3 regions of the Cytobacillus spongiae genome follow, and region 3 is predicted to be linked to each of the others. Evidence: a T-box and tRNA genes for the amino acid it is inferred to sense, from the RefSeq annotation. Region 3 holds a T-box; the other regions hold tRNA genes.
What was found. A T-box is a leader RNA that pairs with one kind of tRNA and senses whether it is charged. The one in region 3 lies ahead of ileS (isoleucine--tRNA ligase), so its partner is inferred to be a tRNA-Ile.
Positions count from the first base shown of each region.

Region 1: it encodes a tRNA-Ile, which carries the amino acid that the T-box ahead of ileS (isoleucine--tRNA ligase) is inferred to sense. The anticodon was not compared.
Region 2: it encodes a tRNA-Ile, which carries the amino acid that the T-box ahead of ileS (isoleucine--tRNA ligase) is inferred to sense. The anticodon was not compared.

Region 1 is NZ_CP089997.1:33,111-39,788, reverse strand. Features, by position in the region: gene LS684_RS00190 (aminotransferase class I/II-fold pyridoxal phosphate-dependent enzyme) at 1-504, opposite strand, end outside; gene LS684_RS00185 (sigma factor G inhibitor Gin) at 771-974, shown strand; rRNA gene rrf (5S ribosomal RNA) at 1,223-1,339, opposite strand; rRNA gene LS684_RS00175 (23S ribosomal RNA) at 1,478-4,410, opposite strand; tRNA gene LS684_RS00170 (tRNA-Ala) at 4,815-4,890, opposite strand; tRNA gene LS684_RS00165 (tRNA-Ile) at 4,899-4,975, opposite strand; rRNA gene LS684_RS00160 (16S ribosomal RNA) at 5,065-6,615, opposite strand.
Region 2 is NZ_CP089997.1:9,711-16,388, forward strand. Features, by position in the region: gene LS684_RS00040 (HD-GYP domain-containing protein) at 1-717, shown strand, start outside; rRNA gene LS684_RS00045 (16S ribosomal RNA) at 1,127-2,677, shown strand; tRNA gene LS684_RS00050 (tRNA-Ile) at 2,767-2,843, shown strand; tRNA gene LS684_RS00055 (tRNA-Ala) at 2,852-2,927, shown strand; rRNA gene LS684_RS00060 (23S ribosomal RNA) at 3,332-6,264, shown strand; rRNA gene rrf (5S ribosomal RNA) at 6,403-6,519, shown strand.
Region 3 is NZ_CP089997.1:1,532,376-1,539,053, reverse strand. Features, by position in the region: gene ileS (isoleucine--tRNA ligase) at 1-2,015, opposite strand, end outside; T-box leader at 2,133-2,395, opposite strand; gene LS684_RS07835 (DivIVA domain-containing protein) at 2,446-2,961, opposite strand; gene LS684_RS07830 (YlmH family RNA-binding protein) at 3,046-3,819, opposite strand; gene LS684_RS07825 (YggT family protein) at 3,898-4,161, opposite strand; gene LS684_RS07820 (cell division protein SepF) at 4,165-4,608, opposite strand; gene LS684_RS07815 (YggS family pyridoxal phosphate-dependent enzyme) at 4,605-5,300, opposite strand; gene pgeF (peptidoglycan editing factor PgeF) at 5,302-6,129, opposite strand; gene LS684_RS07805 (YlmC/YmxH family sporulation protein) at 6,435-6,678, opposite strand, start outside.

The DNA.
Region 1 (6,678 bases), 1.5 Mb from region 3:
CGGATAAGTTAGGATAATTGCCTTTGCTTTTGGAAACGATTCGATTGCTTCCTTAACAGTCTCTAAAGTAACACCTCCAGCTACTTTCCAGTCTGGATCATATACTGGTTCAACAAAAAGAGGATCTGCCTTTGCTAATTGGATACCATTCAAAATCGACTTATGACAATTCCGCTGGACTATTACTTCATCCCCTTCTTCTAGGGTAGCCATGATCATTGCTAAGTTTCCAACGGTTGACCCATTTATTAAGAAGAAGCTATTCTCTACTCCATACAGATTTGCCAGTAGCTCCTCTGCCTCAAGAATTACACTCTCAGGAGAATGGAGATCATCTAGTAATGTTAGTTCCGTAACATCGGTTTGTAAAATATCGCCAAAGAGCTCTTTGTATTCTGACGGAAAGTTCATTCCATTTTTGTGTCCAGGGACATGTAAAGATATGGTTTTCATGTCTCGATGCTGTTTTAATACATCATATAAAGGAGTCCTTAATTGGTCCATGTACTATTCCTCATTATTTTTATCTAGTATCTCATTTATTTTACCAACTCTTTAGGCTGAACACCATAAAGCATCATAATTCATCGTGATAAAAGAGCTACCGAAAAAAAGAATAAGCCATAGCGAAATTATTTCGGTTAGACATACACCCAAACGAAAATTCTTTCATAGAATATAAATCAAGTAATCTCTTTTGAGTTGAATTTTCATAATTTTGCATACAATCATAGAAACTTGGGCAGAATAGGTGTATGGAGGTGGAGCAAATGGGTTTGCTATTAACTGAAAATCATCTGGGGGAAACGTGTGTCGTATGCGAGCAGACTAAATATAAAGGGATTCATCTATACACTTCTTTTATCTGCTTGGACTGTGAAAAAGAACTAATTACAACAGATACAAGCAATCCAAAATATAAATATTTTTTAAATCAACTACGAAAAATTAATACACCTGAGATTTATTCTTGAGTCTACACTTTTAGCTCCCTATGGTGGAGCTTTATTTATTTTTCGGAATTGATTAAGTAGTGAGCAGGTGTCACTCGCTTTTTGAGGATACCCACTCCTATTCAACGAGGGTTTGCTCCAGTTTCACATATACTCGCCCAGTAGAGGCCTCCTACCGCTCGTTATGGGGCGTTCTATCGACGAATGACCTCATTCATTATTTGATTCTTAACACGAAAAAAGCAGCTCAGATTGAGCTGCTTTTTGTTGCCTGGCGACGTCCTACTCTCACAAGGGGACAGCCCCTAACTACCATCGGCGCTGAGAAACTTAACTTCCGTGTTCGGCATGGGAACGGGTGTGACCTTCTCGCCTTCATCACCAGACTATTTTAATTTGAGGTTTGTTCCCTCAAAACTAGATAATGTATAGAAGAAAGAATTACGGTAATGCCATTGAATTGACTAGTCCAGCTACGGCTCCTACCTTCTATCGAAGTTGTACAGTCGCCTTCGCTTTCTTATTTGGTTAAGTCCTCGATCGATTAGTATCAGTCAGCTCCACATGTCACCATGCTTCCACCTCTGACCTATCAACCTGATCATCTTTCAGGGATCTTACTAGCTTGCGCTATGGGAAATCTCATCTTGAGGGGGGCTTCATGCTTAGATGCTTTCAGCACTTATCCCTTCCGCACATAGCTACCCAGCGATGCCTTTGGCAAGACAACTGGTACACCAGCGGTGCGTCCATCCCGGTCCTCTCGTACTAAGGACAGCTCCTCTCAAATTTCCTACGCCCACGACGGATAGGGACCGAACTGTCTCACGACGTTCTGAACCCAGCTCGCGTACCGCTTTAATGGGCGAACAGCCCAACCCTTGGGACCGACTACAGCCCCAGGATGCGATGAGCCGACATCGAGGTGCCAAACCTCCCCGTCGATGTGGACTCTTGGGGGAGATAAGCCTGTTATCCCCGGGGTAGCTTTTATCCGTTGAGCGATGGCCCTTCCATGCGGAACCACCGGATCACTAAGCCCGACTTTCGTCCCTGCTCGACTTGTAGGTCTCGCAGTCAAGCTCCCTTGTGCCTTTACACTCTACGAATGATTTCCAACCATTCTGAGGGAACCTTTGGGCGCCTCCGTTACTCTTTAGGAGGCGACCGCCCCAGTCAAACTGCCCACCTGACACTGTCTCCCGCCCCGATCAGGGGCGTGGGTTAGAATTTCAATACAGCCAGGGTAGTATCCCACCAATGCCTCCACCGAAGCTGGCGCTCCGGCTTCCAAGGCTCCTACCTATCCTGTACAAGCTGTACCAAAATTCAATATCAGGCTACAGTAAAGCTCCACGGGGTCTTTCCGTCCTGTCGCGGGTAACCTGCATCTTCACAGGTACTATAATTTCACCGAGTCTCTCGTTGAGACAGTGCCCAGATCGTTACGCCTTTCGTGCGGGTCGGAACTTACCCGACAAGGAATTTCGCTACCTTAGGACCGTTATAGTTACGGCCGCCGTTTACTGGGGCTTCGATTCAGAGCTTCGCTTACGCTAACCCCTCCTCTTAACCTTCCAGCACCGGGCAGGCGTCAGCCCCTATACTTCGCCTTGCGGCTTTGCAGAGACCTGTGTTTTTGCTAAACAGTCGCCTGGGCCTATTCACTGCGGCTTTTCAGGGCTATTCACCCTAAAAAGCACCCCTTCTCCCGAAGTTACGGGGTCATTTTGCCGAGTTCCTTAACGAGAGTTCTCTCGCTCACCTTAGGATTCTCTCCTCGCCTACCTGTGTCGGTTTGCGGTACGGGCACCTTTTTCCTCGCTAGAGGCTTTTCTTGGCAGTGTGGAATCAGGAACTTCGGTACTTTATTTCCCTCGCCATCACAGCTCCGCCTTATGGTAACGGGATTTGCCTCGTTACCGGCCTAACTGCTTGGACGCGCATATCCAACAGCGCGCTTACCCTATCCTCCTGCGTCCCCCCATTGCTCAAACGGAAAAGAGGTGGTACAGGAATATCAACCTGTTGTCCATCGCCTACGCTTTTCAGCCTCGGCTTAGGTCCCGACTAACCCTGAGCGGACGAGCCTTCCTCAGGAAACCTTAGGCATTCGGTGGATGGGATTCTCACCCATCTTTCGCTACTCATACCGGCATTCTCACTTCTAAGCGCTCCACCAGTCCTTGCGGTCTAGCTTCAACGCCCTTAGAACGCTCTCCTACCACTGACATCGTAGATGTCAATCCACAGCTTCGGTGATACGTTTAGCCCCGGTACATTTTCGGCGCGGAGTCACTCGACCAGTGAGCTATTACGCACTCTTTAAATGGTGGCTGCTTCTAAGCCAACATCCTGGTTGTCTAAGCAACTCCACATCCTTTTCCACTTAACGTATACTTTGGGACCTTAGCTGGTGGTCTGGGCTGTTTCCCTTTCGACTACGGATCTTATCACTCGCAGTCTGACTCCCATGGATAAGTCTTTGGCATTCGGAGTTTATCTGAATTCGGTAACCCGATGGGGGCCCCTAGTCCAAACAGTGCTCTACCTCCAAGACTCTTACTACATGAGGCTAGCCCTAAAGCTATTTCGGAGAGAACCAGCTATCTCCAAGTTCGATTGGAATTTCTCCGCTACCCACACCTCATCCCCGCACTTTTCAACGTGCGTGGGTTCGGGCCTCCATCCAGTGTTACCTGGACTTCACCCTGGACATGGGTAGATCACCTGGTTTCGGGTCTACGACCACATACTCATTCGCCCTATTCAGACTCGCTTTCGCTACGGCTCCGTCTATCCAACTTAACCTTGCATGTAATCGTAACTCGCCGGTTCATTCTACAAAAGGCACGCTATCACCCATTAACGGGCTCTAACTACTTGTAGGCACACGGTTTCAGGATCTTTTTCACTCCCCTTCCGGGGTGCTTTTCACCTTTCCCTCACGGTACTGGTTCACTATCGGTCACTAGGGAGTATTTAGCCTTGGGAGATGGTCCTCCCAGCTTCCGACGGGATTTCACGTGTCCCGCCGTACTCAGGATCCACTCAAGAGGGAACGAAGTTTCAACTACAGGGTTGTTACCTTCTCTGACCAGCCTTTCCAGGCTTGTTCGTTTACTCCGTTCCTTTGTAACTCCGTATAGAGTGTCCTACAACCCCAAGAGGCAAGCCTCTTGGTTTGGGCTAATCCCGTTTCGCTCGCCGCTACTCAGGGAATCGCATTTGCTTTCTCTTCCTCCGGGTACTTAGATGTTTCAGTTCCCCGGGTCTGCCTTCCATATCCTATGTATTCAGATAAGGATTCCATCCCATTACGGATAGAGGGTTTCCCCATTCGGAAATCTCCGGATCAAAGCTTACTTACAGCTCCCCGAAGCATATCGGTGTTAGTACCGTCCTTCATCGGCTCCTAGTGCCAAGGCATTCACCGTGCGCCCTTTCTAACTTAACCTATAAGCTTTCAATACACATCGCATCTCTTCGTCAGCTTCCTTCGCTCCGCTCCTCATGTACGTAAGTACATTCCGGTGCTCACTCAGTTGCTTCCTCGACCTGCTCGTGTCTTGAAACCTTCTAATTTCTTGTTTAGAGAAAATCTTAAGATTGGCGATTACTCGGTAATTCTTTATTGTCTAGCTTCGGCTCCTAACTTCTCGGTCGTTTCGATCCGCCCTCACAAATCCAAAAACAGGATTTGCATGGTCAGCTCTCCGACGGACAGGGCGTCCTAGTGTCGACGTTGCCACAGGATGTGGCGCTTTTAGTCGACCAACGTCTGTCGAAGTTGAACAGTCGCCTACGCCTTTCAATTTGGTTTCTTCTATATTTCATTATCTAGTTTTCAAGGAACAAGTTTGGTGGAGCCTAGCGGGATCGAACCGCTGACCTCCTGCGTGCAAGGCAGGCGCTCTCCCAGCTGAGCTAAGGCCCCGTTATGAATGGTGGGCCTAAATGGACTCGAACCATCGACCTCACGCTTATCAGGCGTGCGCTCTAACCAGCTGAGCTATAGGCCCACATAACAGAATATTTCTATTAAATTGAAAGATTGCTCTCTCAAAACTAAACGAACCATAAGCGTCAACTTTCATGTAAATATCCTTAGAAAGGAGGTGATCCAGCCGCACCTTCCGATACGGCTACCTTGTTACGACTTCACCCCAATCATCTGTCCCACCTTAGGCGGCTGGCTCCAAAAGGTTACCCCACCGACTTCGGGTGTTACAAACTCTCGTGGTGTGACGGGCGGTGTGTACAAGGCCCGGGAACGTATTCACCGCGGCATGCTGATCCGCGATTACTAGCGATTCCGGCTTCATGCAGGCGAGTTGCAGCCTGCAATCCGAACTGAGAATGGTTTTATGGGATTGGCTAAACCTCGCGGTCTTGCAGCCCTTTGTACCATCCATTGTAGCACGTGTGTAGCCCAGGTCATAAGGGGCATGATGATTTGACGTCATCCCCACCTTCCTCCGGTTTGTCACCGGCAGTCACCTTAGAGTGCCCAACTGAATGCTGGCAACTAAGATCAAGGGTTGCGCTCGTTGCGGGACTTAACCCAACATCTCACGACACGAGCTGACGACAACCATGCACCACCTGTCATCCTGTCCCCCGAAGGGGAACGCCCTATCTCTAGGGTTGTCAGGAGATGTCAAGACCTGGTAAGGTTCTTCGCGTTGCTTCGAATTAAACCACATGCTCCACCGCTTGTGCGGGCCCCCGTCAATTCCTTTGAGTTTCAGTCTTGCGACCGTACTCCCCAGGCGGAGTGCTTAATGCGTTAGCTGCAGCACTAAAGGGCGGAAACCCTCTAACACTTAGCACTCATCGTTTACGGCGTGGACTACCAGGGTATCTAATCCTGTTCGCTCCCCACGCTTTCGCGCCTCAGCGTCAGTTACAGACCAGAGAGTCGCCTTCGCCACTGGTGTTCCTCCACATCTCTACGCATTTCACCGCTACACGTGGAATTCCACTCTCCTCTTCTGCACTCAAGTTCCCCAGTTTCCAATGACCCTCCACGGTTGAGCCGTGGGCTTTCACATCAGACTTAAGGAACCGCCTGCGCGCGCTTTACGCCCAATAATTCCGGACAACGCTTGCCACCTACGTATTACCGCGGCTGCTGGCACGTAGTTAGCCGTGGCTTTCTGGTTAGGTACCGTCAAGGTACCGCCCTATTCGAACGGTACTTGTTCTTCCCTAACAACAGAGTTTTACGATCCGAAAACCTTCATCACTCACGCGGCGTTGCTCCGTCAGACTTTCGTCCATTGCGGAAGATTCCCTACTGCTGCCTCCCGTAGGAGTCTGGGCCGTGTCTCAGTCCCAGTGTGGCCGATCACCCTCTCAGGTCGGCTACGCATCGTTGCCTTGGTGAGCCGTTACCTCACCAACTAGCTAATGCGCCGCGGGCCCATCTATAAGTGATAGCCGAAGCCATCTTTCAGAATCCTAACATGTGTTAGGAGCCATTATCCGGTATTAGCCCCGGTTTCCCGGAGTTATCCCAGTCTTATAGGCAGGTTGCCCACGTGTTACTCACCCGTCCGCCGCTAATCTTTAAAAGCAAGCTTTTAAAGATCCGCTCGACTTGCATGTATTAGGCACGCCGCCAGCGTTCGTCCTGAGCCAGGATCAAACTCTCCATAAAAGAGTATTGATTAGCTCAATAGTTAAAACAAATTAAAACGTTGACGTTATGGTTCGTTTAGTT
Region 2 (6,678 bases), 1.5 Mb from region 3:
CAAGAGAACCCTGCGGATATCTTTCACTTACATCACCTTTCTACTAAAGAGGACTACCTATATCAACATTCATTAGCTGTTGGGATTCTATGCGGGTTTATTGCGAAAAAATTAAATTATAATCAAGGGGATATGCTTCAAGTAGCGTTAGCTGGATGTTTAGCTGATTGTGGAATGGCAAAAGTTAAAACATCTATCCTAACCAAACAATCCTCCCTTACCATGGATGAATATAATGAAATTAAATACCATCCAACATATGGATACCGCATGATTCAAAATATACCTTTATTAAGGGATGTAACAAAGGTAAGTATATTCCAGCATCATGAGCGACTTGATGGCAGCGGTTACCCATTAAGAGAAAAAGGAGAAAAGATCCACCCGTTTGCTAAGATTATTGGAGTAGCTGACACATTTCATGCCATGACATCCGAAAGATTGTATCGCAAAAAGCAGTCTCCATTTAAAGTGCTAGAAATGATGGCACAAGAGCAATTTGGTAAATTCGATATTGCATCCATTCAAGCATTAGCTTCAGGATTCATTAATTTCTCGATTGGTACAAGAGTAAAACTCTCCAATGGTGATACAGCCGAAATTATGTTTGTTGACGAGAAGTCACCAACAAGACCACTTGTAAAACTAATCGATTCTGAACAAATCATCGCCCTAGAGAAAAACCGCCAGCTTTATATAGAAGAAGTGATTAAGTAGACAGATAAGAATCCTGTCTACTTTTTATTTGAAGAATAAAATGAAGTTTAAGTAAGAAGTTTAGAAGATTGCTTTTTTAGATTGGAAAGCCCATTAGAAAGAGAATTAGTCGTCTAGTATCAATTTAAAATGAGAATAGATCCTTTTCAGTTAGAAAAATATTATTTTAAGATAAAAAAGGGTTGCAAATCGAGAGGATGACTGATAGAATAATTCAAGTCAGCAGGAAATGATGCCTCTGATTCAAATACTTTAAAAACACTTTCTAAAAAAGTGTTGACACAAAAAGAAGTATTATGATATATTAATAAGGTCGCTTCTCGGCGACGATGATTGTTCTTTGAAAACTAAACGAACCATAACGTCAACGTTTTAAATTTGTTTTAACTATTGAGCTAATCAATACTCTTTTATGGAGAGTTTGATCCTGGCTCAGGACGAACGCTGGCGGCGTGCCTAATACATGCAAGTCGAGCGAATCTTTAAAAGCTTGCTTTTAAAGATTAGCGGCGGACGGGTGAGTAACACGTGGGCAACCTGCCTATAAGACTGGGATAACTCCGGGAAACCGGGGCTAATACCGGATAATGGCTCCTAACACATGTTAGGATTCTGAAAGATGGCTTCGGCTATCACTTATAGATGGGCCCGCGGCGCATTAGCTAGTTGGTGAGGTAACGGCTCACCAAGGCAACGATGCGTAGCCGACCTGAGAGGGTGATCGGCCACACTGGGACTGAGACACGGCCCAGACTCCTACGGGAGGCAGCAGTAGGGAATCTTCCGCAATGGACGAAAGTCTGACGGAGCAACGCCGCGTGAGTGATGAAGGTTTTCGGATCGTAAAACTCTGTTGTTAGGGAAGAACAAGTACCGTTCGAATAGGGCGGTACCTTGACGGTACCTAACCAGAAAGCCACGGCTAACTACGTGCCAGCAGCCGCGGTAATACGTAGGTGGCAAGCGTTGTCCGGAATTATTGGGCGTAAAGCGCGCGCAGGCGGTTCCTTAAGTCTGATGTGAAAGCCCACGGCTCAACCGTGGAGGGTCATTGGAAACTGGGGAACTTGAGTGCAGAAGAGGAGAGTGGAATTCCACGTGTAGCGGTGAAATGCGTAGAGATGTGGAGGAACACCAGTGGCGAAGGCGACTCTCTGGTCTGTAACTGACGCTGAGGCGCGAAAGCGTGGGGAGCGAACAGGATTAGATACCCTGGTAGTCCACGCCGTAAACGATGAGTGCTAAGTGTTAGAGGGTTTCCGCCCTTTAGTGCTGCAGCTAACGCATTAAGCACTCCGCCTGGGGAGTACGGTCGCAAGACTGAAACTCAAAGGAATTGACGGGGGCCCGCACAAGCGGTGGAGCATGTGGTTTAATTCGAAGCAACGCGAAGAACCTTACCAGGTCTTGACATCTCCTGACAACCCTAGAGATAGGGCGTTCCCCTTCGGGGGACAGGATGACAGGTGGTGCATGGTTGTCGTCAGCTCGTGTCGTGAGATGTTGGGTTAAGTCCCGCAACGAGCGCAACCCTTGATCTTAGTTGCCAGCATTCAGTTGGGCACTCTAAGGTGACTGCCGGTGACAAACCGGAGGAAGGTGGGGATGACGTCAAATCATCATGCCCCTTATGACCTGGGCTACACACGTGCTACAATGGATGGTACAAAGGGCTGCAAGACCGCGAGGTTTAGCCAATCCCATAAAACCATTCTCAGTTCGGATTGCAGGCTGCAACTCGCCTGCATGAAGCCGGAATCGCTAGTAATCGCGGATCAGCATGCCGCGGTGAATACGTTCCCGGGCCTTGTACACACCGCCCGTCACACCACGAGAGTTTGTAACACCCGAAGTCGGTGGGGTAACCTTTTGGAGCCAGCCGCCTAAGGTGGGACAGATGATTGGGGTGAAGTCGTAACAAGGTAGCCGTATCGGAAGGTGCGGCTGGATCACCTCCTTTCTAAGGATATTTACATGAAAGTTGACGCTTATGGTTCGTTTAGTTTTGAGAGAGCAATCTTTCAATTTAATAGAAATATTCTGTTATGTGGGCCTATAGCTCAGCTGGTTAGAGCGCACGCCTGATAAGCGTGAGGTCGATGGTTCGAGTCCATTTAGGCCCACCATTCATAACGGGGCCTTAGCTCAGCTGGGAGAGCGCCTGCCTTGCACGCAGGAGGTCAGCGGTTCGATCCCGCTAGGCTCCACCAAACTTGTTCCTTGAAAACTAGATAATGAAATATAGAAGAAACCAAATTGAAAGGCGTAGGCGACTGTTCAACTTCGACAGACGTTGGTCGACTAAAAGCGCCACATCCTGTGGCAACGTCGACACTAGGACGCCCTGTCCGTCGGAGAGCTGACCATGCAAATCCTGTTTTTGGATTTGTGAGGGCGGATCGAAACGACCGAGAAGTTAGGAGCCGAAGCTAGACAATAAAGAATTACCGAGTAATCGCCAATCTTAAGATTTTCTCTAAACAAGAAATTAGAAGGTTTCAAGACACGAGCAGGTCGAGGAAGCAACTGAGTGAGCACCGGAATGTACTTACGTACATGAGGAGCGGAGCGAAGGAAGCTGACGAAGAGATGCGATGTGTATTGAAAGCTTATAGGTTAAGTTAGAAAGGGCGCACGGTGAATGCCTTGGCACTAGGAGCCGATGAAGGACGGTACTAACACCGATATGCTTCGGGGAGCTGTAAGTAAGCTTTGATCCGGAGATTTCCGAATGGGGAAACCCTCTATCCGTAATGGGATGGAATCCTTATCTGAATACATAGGATATGGAAGGCAGACCCGGGGAACTGAAACATCTAAGTACCCGGAGGAAGAGAAAGCAAATGCGATTCCCTGAGTAGCGGCGAGCGAAACGGGATTAGCCCAAACCAAGAGGCTTGCCTCTTGGGGTTGTAGGACACTCTATACGGAGTTACAAAGGAACGGAGTAAACGAACAAGCCTGGAAAGGCTGGTCAGAGAAGGTAACAACCCTGTAGTTGAAACTTCGTTCCCTCTTGAGTGGATCCTGAGTACGGCGGGACACGTGAAATCCCGTCGGAAGCTGGGAGGACCATCTCCCAAGGCTAAATACTCCCTAGTGACCGATAGTGAACCAGTACCGTGAGGGAAAGGTGAAAAGCACCCCGGAAGGGGAGTGAAAAAGATCCTGAAACCGTGTGCCTACAAGTAGTTAGAGCCCGTTAATGGGTGATAGCGTGCCTTTTGTAGAATGAACCGGCGAGTTACGATTACATGCAAGGTTAAGTTGGATAGACGGAGCCGTAGCGAAAGCGAGTCTGAATAGGGCGAATGAGTATGTGGTCGTAGACCCGAAACCAGGTGATCTACCCATGTCCAGGGTGAAGTCCAGGTAACACTGGATGGAGGCCCGAACCCACGCACGTTGAAAAGTGCGGGGATGAGGTGTGGGTAGCGGAGAAATTCCAATCGAACTTGGAGATAGCTGGTTCTCTCCGAAATAGCTTTAGGGCTAGCCTCATGTAGTAAGAGTCTTGGAGGTAGAGCACTGTTTGGACTAGGGGCCCCCATCGGGTTACCGAATTCAGATAAACTCCGAATGCCAAAGACTTATCCATGGGAGTCAGACTGCGAGTGATAAGATCCGTAGTCGAAAGGGAAACAGCCCAGACCACCAGCTAAGGTCCCAAAGTATACGTTAAGTGGAAAAGGATGTGGAGTTGCTTAGACAACCAGGATGTTGGCTTAGAAGCAGCCACCATTTAAAGAGTGCGTAATAGCTCACTGGTCGAGTGACTCCGCGCCGAAAATGTACCGGGGCTAAACGTATCACCGAAGCTGTGGATTGACATCTACGATGTCAGTGGTAGGAGAGCGTTCTAAGGGCGTTGAAGCTAGACCGCAAGGACTGGTGGAGCGCTTAGAAGTGAGAATGCCGGTATGAGTAGCGAAAGATGGGTGAGAATCCCATCCACCGAATGCCTAAGGTTTCCTGAGGAAGGCTCGTCCGCTCAGGGTTAGTCGGGACCTAAGCCGAGGCTGAAAAGCGTAGGCGATGGACAACAGGTTGATATTCCTGTACCACCTCTTTTCCGTTTGAGCAATGGGGGGACGCAGGAGGATAGGGTAAGCGCGCTGTTGGATATGCGCGTCCAAGCAGTTAGGCCGGTAACGAGGCAAATCCCGTTACCATAAGGCGGAGCTGTGATGGCGAGGGAAATAAAGTACCGAAGTTCCTGATTCCACACTGCCAAGAAAAGCCTCTAGCGAGGAAAAAGGTGCCCGTACCGCAAACCGACACAGGTAGGCGAGGAGAGAATCCTAAGGTGAGCGAGAGAACTCTCGTTAAGGAACTCGGCAAAATGACCCCGTAACTTCGGGAGAAGGGGTGCTTTTTAGGGTGAATAGCCCTGAAAAGCCGCAGTGAATAGGCCCAGGCGACTGTTTAGCAAAAACACAGGTCTCTGCAAAGCCGCAAGGCGAAGTATAGGGGCTGACGCCTGCCCGGTGCTGGAAGGTTAAGAGGAGGGGTTAGCGTAAGCGAAGCTCTGAATCGAAGCCCCAGTAAACGGCGGCCGTAACTATAACGGTCCTAAGGTAGCGAAATTCCTTGTCGGGTAAGTTCCGACCCGCACGAAAGGCGTAACGATCTGGGCACTGTCTCAACGAGAGACTCGGTGAAATTATAGTACCTGTGAAGATGCAGGTTACCCGCGACAGGACGGAAAGACCCCGTGGAGCTTTACTGTAGCCTGATATTGAATTTTGGTACAGCTTGTACAGGATAGGTAGGAGCCTTGGAAGCCGGAGCGCCAGCTTCGGTGGAGGCATTGGTGGGATACTACCCTGGCTGTATTGAAATTCTAACCCACGCCCCTGATCGGGGCGGGAGACAGTGTCAGGTGGGCAGTTTGACTGGGGCGGTCGCCTCCTAAAGAGTAACGGAGGCGCCCAAAGGTTCCCTCAGAATGGTTGGAAATCATTCGTAGAGTGTAAAGGCACAAGGGAGCTTGACTGCGAGACCTACAAGTCGAGCAGGGACGAAAGTCGGGCTTAGTGATCCGGTGGTTCCGCATGGAAGGGCCATCGCTCAACGGATAAAAGCTACCCCGGGGATAACAGGCTTATCTCCCCCAAGAGTCCACATCGACGGGGAGGTTTGGCACCTCGATGTCGGCTCATCGCATCCTGGGGCTGTAGTCGGTCCCAAGGGTTGGGCTGTTCGCCCATTAAAGCGGTACGCGAGCTGGGTTCAGAACGTCGTGAGACAGTTCGGTCCCTATCCGTCGTGGGCGTAGGAAATTTGAGAGGAGCTGTCCTTAGTACGAGAGGACCGGGATGGACGCACCGCTGGTGTACCAGTTGTCTTGCCAAAGGCATCGCTGGGTAGCTATGTGCGGAAGGGATAAGTGCTGAAAGCATCTAAGCATGAAGCCCCCCTCAAGATGAGATTTCCCATAGCGCAAGCTAGTAAGATCCCTGAAAGATGATCAGGTTGATAGGTCAGAGGTGGAAGCATGGTGACATGTGGAGCTGACTGATACTAATCGATCGAGGACTTAACCAAATAAGAAAGCGAAGGCGACTGTACAACTTCGATAGAAGGTAGGAGCCGTAGCTGGACTAGTCAATTCAATGGCATTACCGTAATTCTTTCTTCTATACATTATCTAGTTTTGAGGGAACAAACCTCAAATTAAAATAGTCTGGTGATGAAGGCGAGAAGGTCACACCCGTTCCCATGCCGAACACGGAAGTTAAGTTTCTCAGCGCCGATGGTAGTTAGGGGCTGTCCCCTTGTGAGAGTAGGACGTCGCCAGGCAACAAAAAGCAGCTCAATCTGAGCTGCTTTTTTCGTGTTAAGAATCAAATAATGAATGAGGTCATTCGTCGATAGAACGCCCCATAACGAGCGGTAGGAGGCCTCTACTGGGCGAGTATATGTGAAACTGGAGCAAACCCTTGTTGAATAGGAATGGGT
Region 3 (6,678 bases):
AAGTTTTCAAAAGCCACTTTATCTGTAGTTGGATTAAAGTCATCAAGGTTACCTAACAAGAAACGGAATGTATTACGAATTTTTCGGTAAACCTCTGCTACTTGCTTTAAAATCGCATCAGAAACACGTACATCAGATTGATAGTCAACAGAAGCAACCCATAAGCGTAAAATATCAGCGCCTAGTTGATTCATTACTTTCTCAGGAACAACAACATTCCCAATCGATTTACTCATCTTACGGCCTTCTCCGTCTAGAGCAAACCCATGACTTAATACACCTTTATAAGGAGCTTTCCCTGTAATAGCAACACTTGTTGATAAGGAAGAGTTAAACCATCCTCGATATTGGTCTGAGCCTTCTAAATATAGATCGGCTGGCCTTTGCAGGTCATCACGTTCAACAAGTACTGCTTGGTGTGATGAACCCGAATCAAACCACACATCCATAATATCTGTCTCTTTTGTAAACTCACCATTTGGGCTACCTGGGTGTGTGAAACCTTCAGGTAATAGATCTTTAGCATCTCTTTCAAACCAAACATTAGATCCTTCTTTTCGGAAGAGGTTTGATACATGTTCAATTGTTTCGTCATTAATAATGGCTTCTCCATTTTCAGCATAGAAAACTGGAATCGGCACTCCCCATGCACGTTGTCTTGAAATACACCAATCTCCGCGGTCACGAACCATGTTGAACAGTCGTGTTTCTCCCCACGCTGGTACCCATTTAGTTTCTTTTACAGCGTCTAGTAATTGAGTGCGGAAATCCTTGATGGAAGCAAACCATTGAGCAGTTGCTCTAAAAATAACCGGCTTCTTCGTTCTCCAATCATGCGGATACGAGTGTGTGATAAATTGTAATTTCAATAATGCGCCTGCTTCTTCTAACTTCTCGGTAATTGGTTTATTAGCTTCATCATAGAACAACCCTTCAAAGCCAGGTGCTTCATCTGTCATTACGCCTCGGTCATCTACAGGACACAATACATCCAGTCCATACTTTTGGCCAACAAAGAAGTCGTCTTCCCCGTGACCTGGAGCCGTATGAACACATCCTGTTCCAGCATCAGTAGTGACATGCTCACCTAGCATAACTAAGGAATCACGATCGTAAAGAGGATGTGAAGCAATAACATGCTCTAATTCATTTCCTTTAACAGTTTGAACAGTCTTTGGCTCTACCCATCCGATTTCTTTTGATACAGTCTCAAGTAACTCTTCAGCAACTAAATATTTTTGTTCTGCCACTTCTACAACTACATAGTTTAGCTGTGGGTGTACGGAAATCCCTAAGTTGGCAGGGATTGTCCATGGTGTAGTAGTCCAGATAATCATGTTTGTATTTGTATCTAGAACCCCTTTTCCATCCTTCACTTGGAATGCAACATAAATAGATGGAGAACGTTTATCTTGATATTCGATTTCCGCTTCTGCTAATGCAGATTCACTTGAAGGAGACCAATATACTGGTTTTTTCCCTTTATAAATGTAACCTTGCTTAGCCATTTCACCGAACACTTTAATTTGTTGAGCTTCATACTCAGGTTTTAAAGTAATATACGGATTATCCCAATCTCCACGGACGCCTAGGCGCTTAAATTGAGAACGTTGATTATCAATTTGCTGATATGCATATTCCTCACATAACTTACGAAACTCAGCAACGGTCATCTCCTTGCGCTTGACCCCTTTATTCGTTAATGCCTGCTCAATTGGTAATCCATGTGTATCCCAACCAGGTACATACGGCGCACAATAGCCACTCATTGATTTGTAACGAACAATAAAATCTTTTAAGATTTTATTTAAAGCATGCCCCATATGGATATCTCCATTAGCGTATGGTGGGCCATCATGCAAAATAAATAAAGAACGCTCTTTCGTACGGTCTTGAACCATAGAATAAATGTCCATTTCCGCCCACTTTTCTTGAATATCTGGTTCACGCTTAGGTAAATTTCCTCTCATCGGAAATTCTGTCTTTGGCATAAGCAATGTGTCTTTGTAATCCATTTGATTTCCTCCTAATTAACAATCACTAGCTATTCATCATTATTATAGATAATTGGCTATTGCATACCATCTCTTTAACAGTAGTCCAATGAAAACACAAAAAAACCCCTCATCCCAAAAAGGGACGAGAAGGTTTGAATCCCGCGGTACCACCCTTGTAGATAGACAATCCTATACATCTATCCGCTTAAGCATTCGTAACGTGAATAAGACGCCTTTAATTACAATGCTAAAAGTTAGCAGTTCAAAAAAGGTACTCAAGGGTGATTTTCTAGCTTTTCGCTTAGTCTGGGCTTCCACCATCCCCAGCTCGCTTGTAACAATCTTGAATTGTTTTTAAAAGCAGGTTAAAGCTCTACTGTCCCTGTCATTGTATAAACATATGATAATAGCTTTGTTAAAAAATTATATTCGATACGCTAAGTGTTCGTCAAGCTAATGAATCTTCTTCTTTTAATGCTTTTATTTCATCTGCGTCAATTTCATATTCCATTAAATGATCCCAATCATCATTATTTAACAAGTCTAATTGAGCTTCAATTAACATTTTAAAGCGAGTTCGGAAAACTTTGGATTGCTTTTTCAAATCTTCAATTTCTAAAGCAATTTTTCTTGCCTTTGATAATGATTCATTCACAATTCGATCTGCGTTCTTTTCTGCTTCTTTCATTATTAATTTTGCTTCTTTTTGCGCATTTCGCTTTACTTCTTCAGCTGCTTCTTGTGCAACAACGATCGACTTATTCAACGTTTCTTCAATGTTTGAGAAATGGCCAAGTCTTTCGTTCATATCACTCAGCTTCGTTTCAAGCTCTTTTTTCTCACGAAGAACTAACTCATAATCTTTAATGACCTGATCTAAAAATTCATTTACTTCATCTTCATCATAACCACGAAACCCTTTGCTGAATTCCTTGTTATGAATATCTAAAGGCGTTAATGGCATCTTGCCACCTCCAAGTTATAAATCGATTGTTATGTACTATAATCTCTTCGACAGCTACTGCTAAATTCCTGCAAGAATCTTTTGTTATTTTTGTTTTCCGACAGTCATTCTCCATTTGTCTTTCTTTGTTTTCCCCTCAATGGTGATTACTTTCGAACGACCAAACCCTCTAACAGAAATTACATCTCCTTCTCCACAATCAAAGGCTGGGTTTTCAATAGTTGTCCAATTAATCTTAACTAATCCTTGCTGAATATACAATTGCGATTTTTGTCTAGAAATATTGTGGACACCAGATATTACCGTATCTAAGCGTAATGAGGAAACCGTAACAGATTGTTCTTTCCACTCTTCTTCGTCCTTTAAAGCTTCTTGAAGTGAGACTTCTTTTAAGCTGATTGAAGCTCTCCCAATCGATGTCAGCTGCAGTTTGATATAATCCACTACTTCCTGTGCTGCGAAAAATTGAATGCGATCTTCTTCAAAAAGGATATCACCAAATTTTCTTCTTGTTAACCCCATTCCCATTAAGCTACCTAATACCTGGGGATGCTCAATCGTAACGAATTTACGAGGATAATCGATTTCAAATAACTGTAATTGAAAATCCTCCTCAGATATTACGTAATAATCAGGGTAGAGTAGAGTGCGTTTTCTCTCTGCACCTTCTGTTCCACCAAAGAAACAAAATGAAACATCATTCGCTTGACCTATAACTGACTGTAAAATTTGTTGCTCTCTAGGATCCAAAAAATCAGTTAGTTTCGGTGCATATGTATTCTCCACAAAGCTTCGCCATTGTAATACTTGGTCAATAAATTCTCGCTCTTCAGGCCGAAAATGCTGGTATATTGACATAAATATATTCTCCTAACTAACAACAAAAGTATGACGAGTCCAAACAGAAAAAGGGCCTCTCTAAGACCCTTATCTCGATTATGAAATCCAACGAAATAGCTCGGCTAGACCTGAAGTTGCAAATCGCAGAACAAAAATAGCCACAATTGGAGAAATATCGATCATTCCAAGAGGTGGAATGATCTTTCTGAAAGGCTCTAAGTACGGTTCACAAATTCTAGCTAGAAATTCACCAATGGCCGACTCTCTAGCATTCGGAAACCAAGATAATAAAATATAAATAATTAGTGCCCAAGAATAATAGTAAATTAAGTTAACTAACACAGAAAATAATAGCTCCATATCTTACCACCTCGAGTTTTCTAAGTCATGCTCACTGAGAAGCTGTGTAATATTACCGGAGACCTCTACATTGTCCGGTGTACAGAGAAAGATATCTGTCCCAATACGCTGGGCATCTCCCCCAATGGCATAGACTGTTCCAGTTAAAAAATCAATAATTCGCTTAGCTTGTGCTTTGTCAATTCGTTGAAGGTTCACGATTACCGCGCGATTCTTCTTTAAGTGATCGGCAATTTCTTGAGCCTCATCGTACACTCTTGGCTCAACTAACACCACTTTTGAACCCGTAGCTTTTTGAACACTTTGGAGACTAACGACATTTTGCTTTTTGCTTATTTGTTTTTGCGGTTGAATGGGCTCATGATTTTCCTCGATTATTTCCTCTTCATTATAGTCATATTCATCATCTAGGAAAAAAAATGTTTTTAATTTGGATTTAATACTCATGTTTCTCCAACCTCCTCATCCTCTTCTCCCACTAAAGCTGTCCCAATGCGAACCATCGTTGCTCCTTCTTCAACAGCGATTTCAAAATCATTTGACATTCCCATGGAAAGTTCTTCACAGGTAGCATAAGGTTTTTGCAGGCTTTGAACTTCTAGTTGACATTGTTTCAACCCTTTAAAGCATGTACGAATAGTCTCTTGATCATCTGTATACGGTGCCATCGTCATAAGACCTGCTACATGAATATTGGGAAATTCATGAAGATCCTTGATAAATGGTATTAATTGATCGGGAATTAATCCATGCTTTGATTCCTCTCCAGAAATATTCACCTGGACAAGACAGCGAATCGGTTTACTTGCTCGTTTATTAATCTCTTTTGCTAAAGAAAGGCGATCAAGTGAATGGATATAATCCACTTTATCAATTATATCTTTTACTTTACGAGACTGCAGAGAACCAATAAAATGCCATGTAGGCTTGTCCTTTAGGGCTTGCCATTTTTCCTCTAGTCCTTCATCACGGTTTTCACCAAGATGGACGACGCCTGCCTTGAAAGCCTCAATGGCTCGATCTACTGAAACATATTTTGTAACCGCAATTAGCTTAACCTCTTTAGGATCTCTATTTGCTCTTTGACAGGCAAGATCAATTTGTTTCGTTACGTTTGCTAGCTTTTCTTTCACTTTCATCTTACCGTTGTGAATCCTCCTTCCAGCCGATAAAGCTCATCATTCTACCTGTATGCCCTTCATCACGTCGATGGGAAAAAAAGTAGTCTTGATGACAACTGGTACATAAATCAGTCACTTGAATGTTCTCTTCTAATACACCTGTTTGCTTTATGATAAATTTATTTACTTGCTTCAAGTTCAATTGGAATTGACCTTCACTAATTAAATTATATGGCTTTCTTTCGACATCTTCTAGTCTATTTTCTACAAATTGAATAACTCGCTCATCTACAATATAACATTTTTCGCAAATAGCAGGACCAATAACTACAGAAATTTCATTGCTTGGTATTCCCTCAGAATTGAATAAGTGTATCATCTCAGAAGCAATCCCATGGACCGTCCCCTTCCAGCCCGCATGAGCCACCCCGATCGCTTTCGTCTTTGGATGAAAAAAGTATAAGGGAACACAATCAGCATAACATAACGTTAACAAGACACCTTGGTCATATGTAAAAAAACCGTCTGTTCCCTTATAAGCTTTTTCATAATCATCTGCGCCTTTACCTCGGTCTGAAGTGGTCACTTTTTGAATCCGTACCTCATGGGTTTGCTCTGCTCCCACCCAATTCTCTATAGGAATCCCAAGCTCTTCTCCAACTAGCGTTCGGTTACATACAACTGTTTCATAAGAATCCTCTACATGAAAACCAAGATTTAAGGTCGAGAATGCTCCTTCACTTCTACCCTCATTTTTTGTTGTAAAGCCAGCAACCAAGTGAGGTTGCTGCTTTGTCCAATCCTCTATTATAAAATATTTATCATTCACTAATTTAAATGGTTCCATCAGGATTCCTTCTTTATGTTTGGCTTTTTTCGTATTCATCGTTGCTTTTGAAGCATGGACAGTTTTCCGTTCCAGGATACTCGCTTTCCGCGAGTCGCGTCTGTGAGTATCCTCATTTTCACCAGTAGGGTCTCATCTGTCCCTACCGCACCTGAATGCGTTTCGCATCCTTCCGTTCCAAACTGCTATCGTTCGTTTGAAGTAGGGAATCTCACCTAGTAAAAAACAACAATCTTTTGTAAATAGCCTTATGTTTTCATTTAGTTTATCACAAACCGCAGGTAGGGCATAGAAAAATAGATATTTCATGCCTCTTCCTCATGATAAACAACTTCTCCAATTTCTTTATATCGAACTAATATGACATCCTCTCCCACCTTTAAAATGTTCTTCCACGGAATGATGATTTCCTCATCTTTTCCAAAAAAACCAAGAACCCTACCCGAACCGTTAATTATGACTGCTTCAATTTTTCCTGTTTGAATGTTGATCTCTATATCACCAATATTACCAAGTTTCTTCCCATCAGATACATTTACAACATCCTTC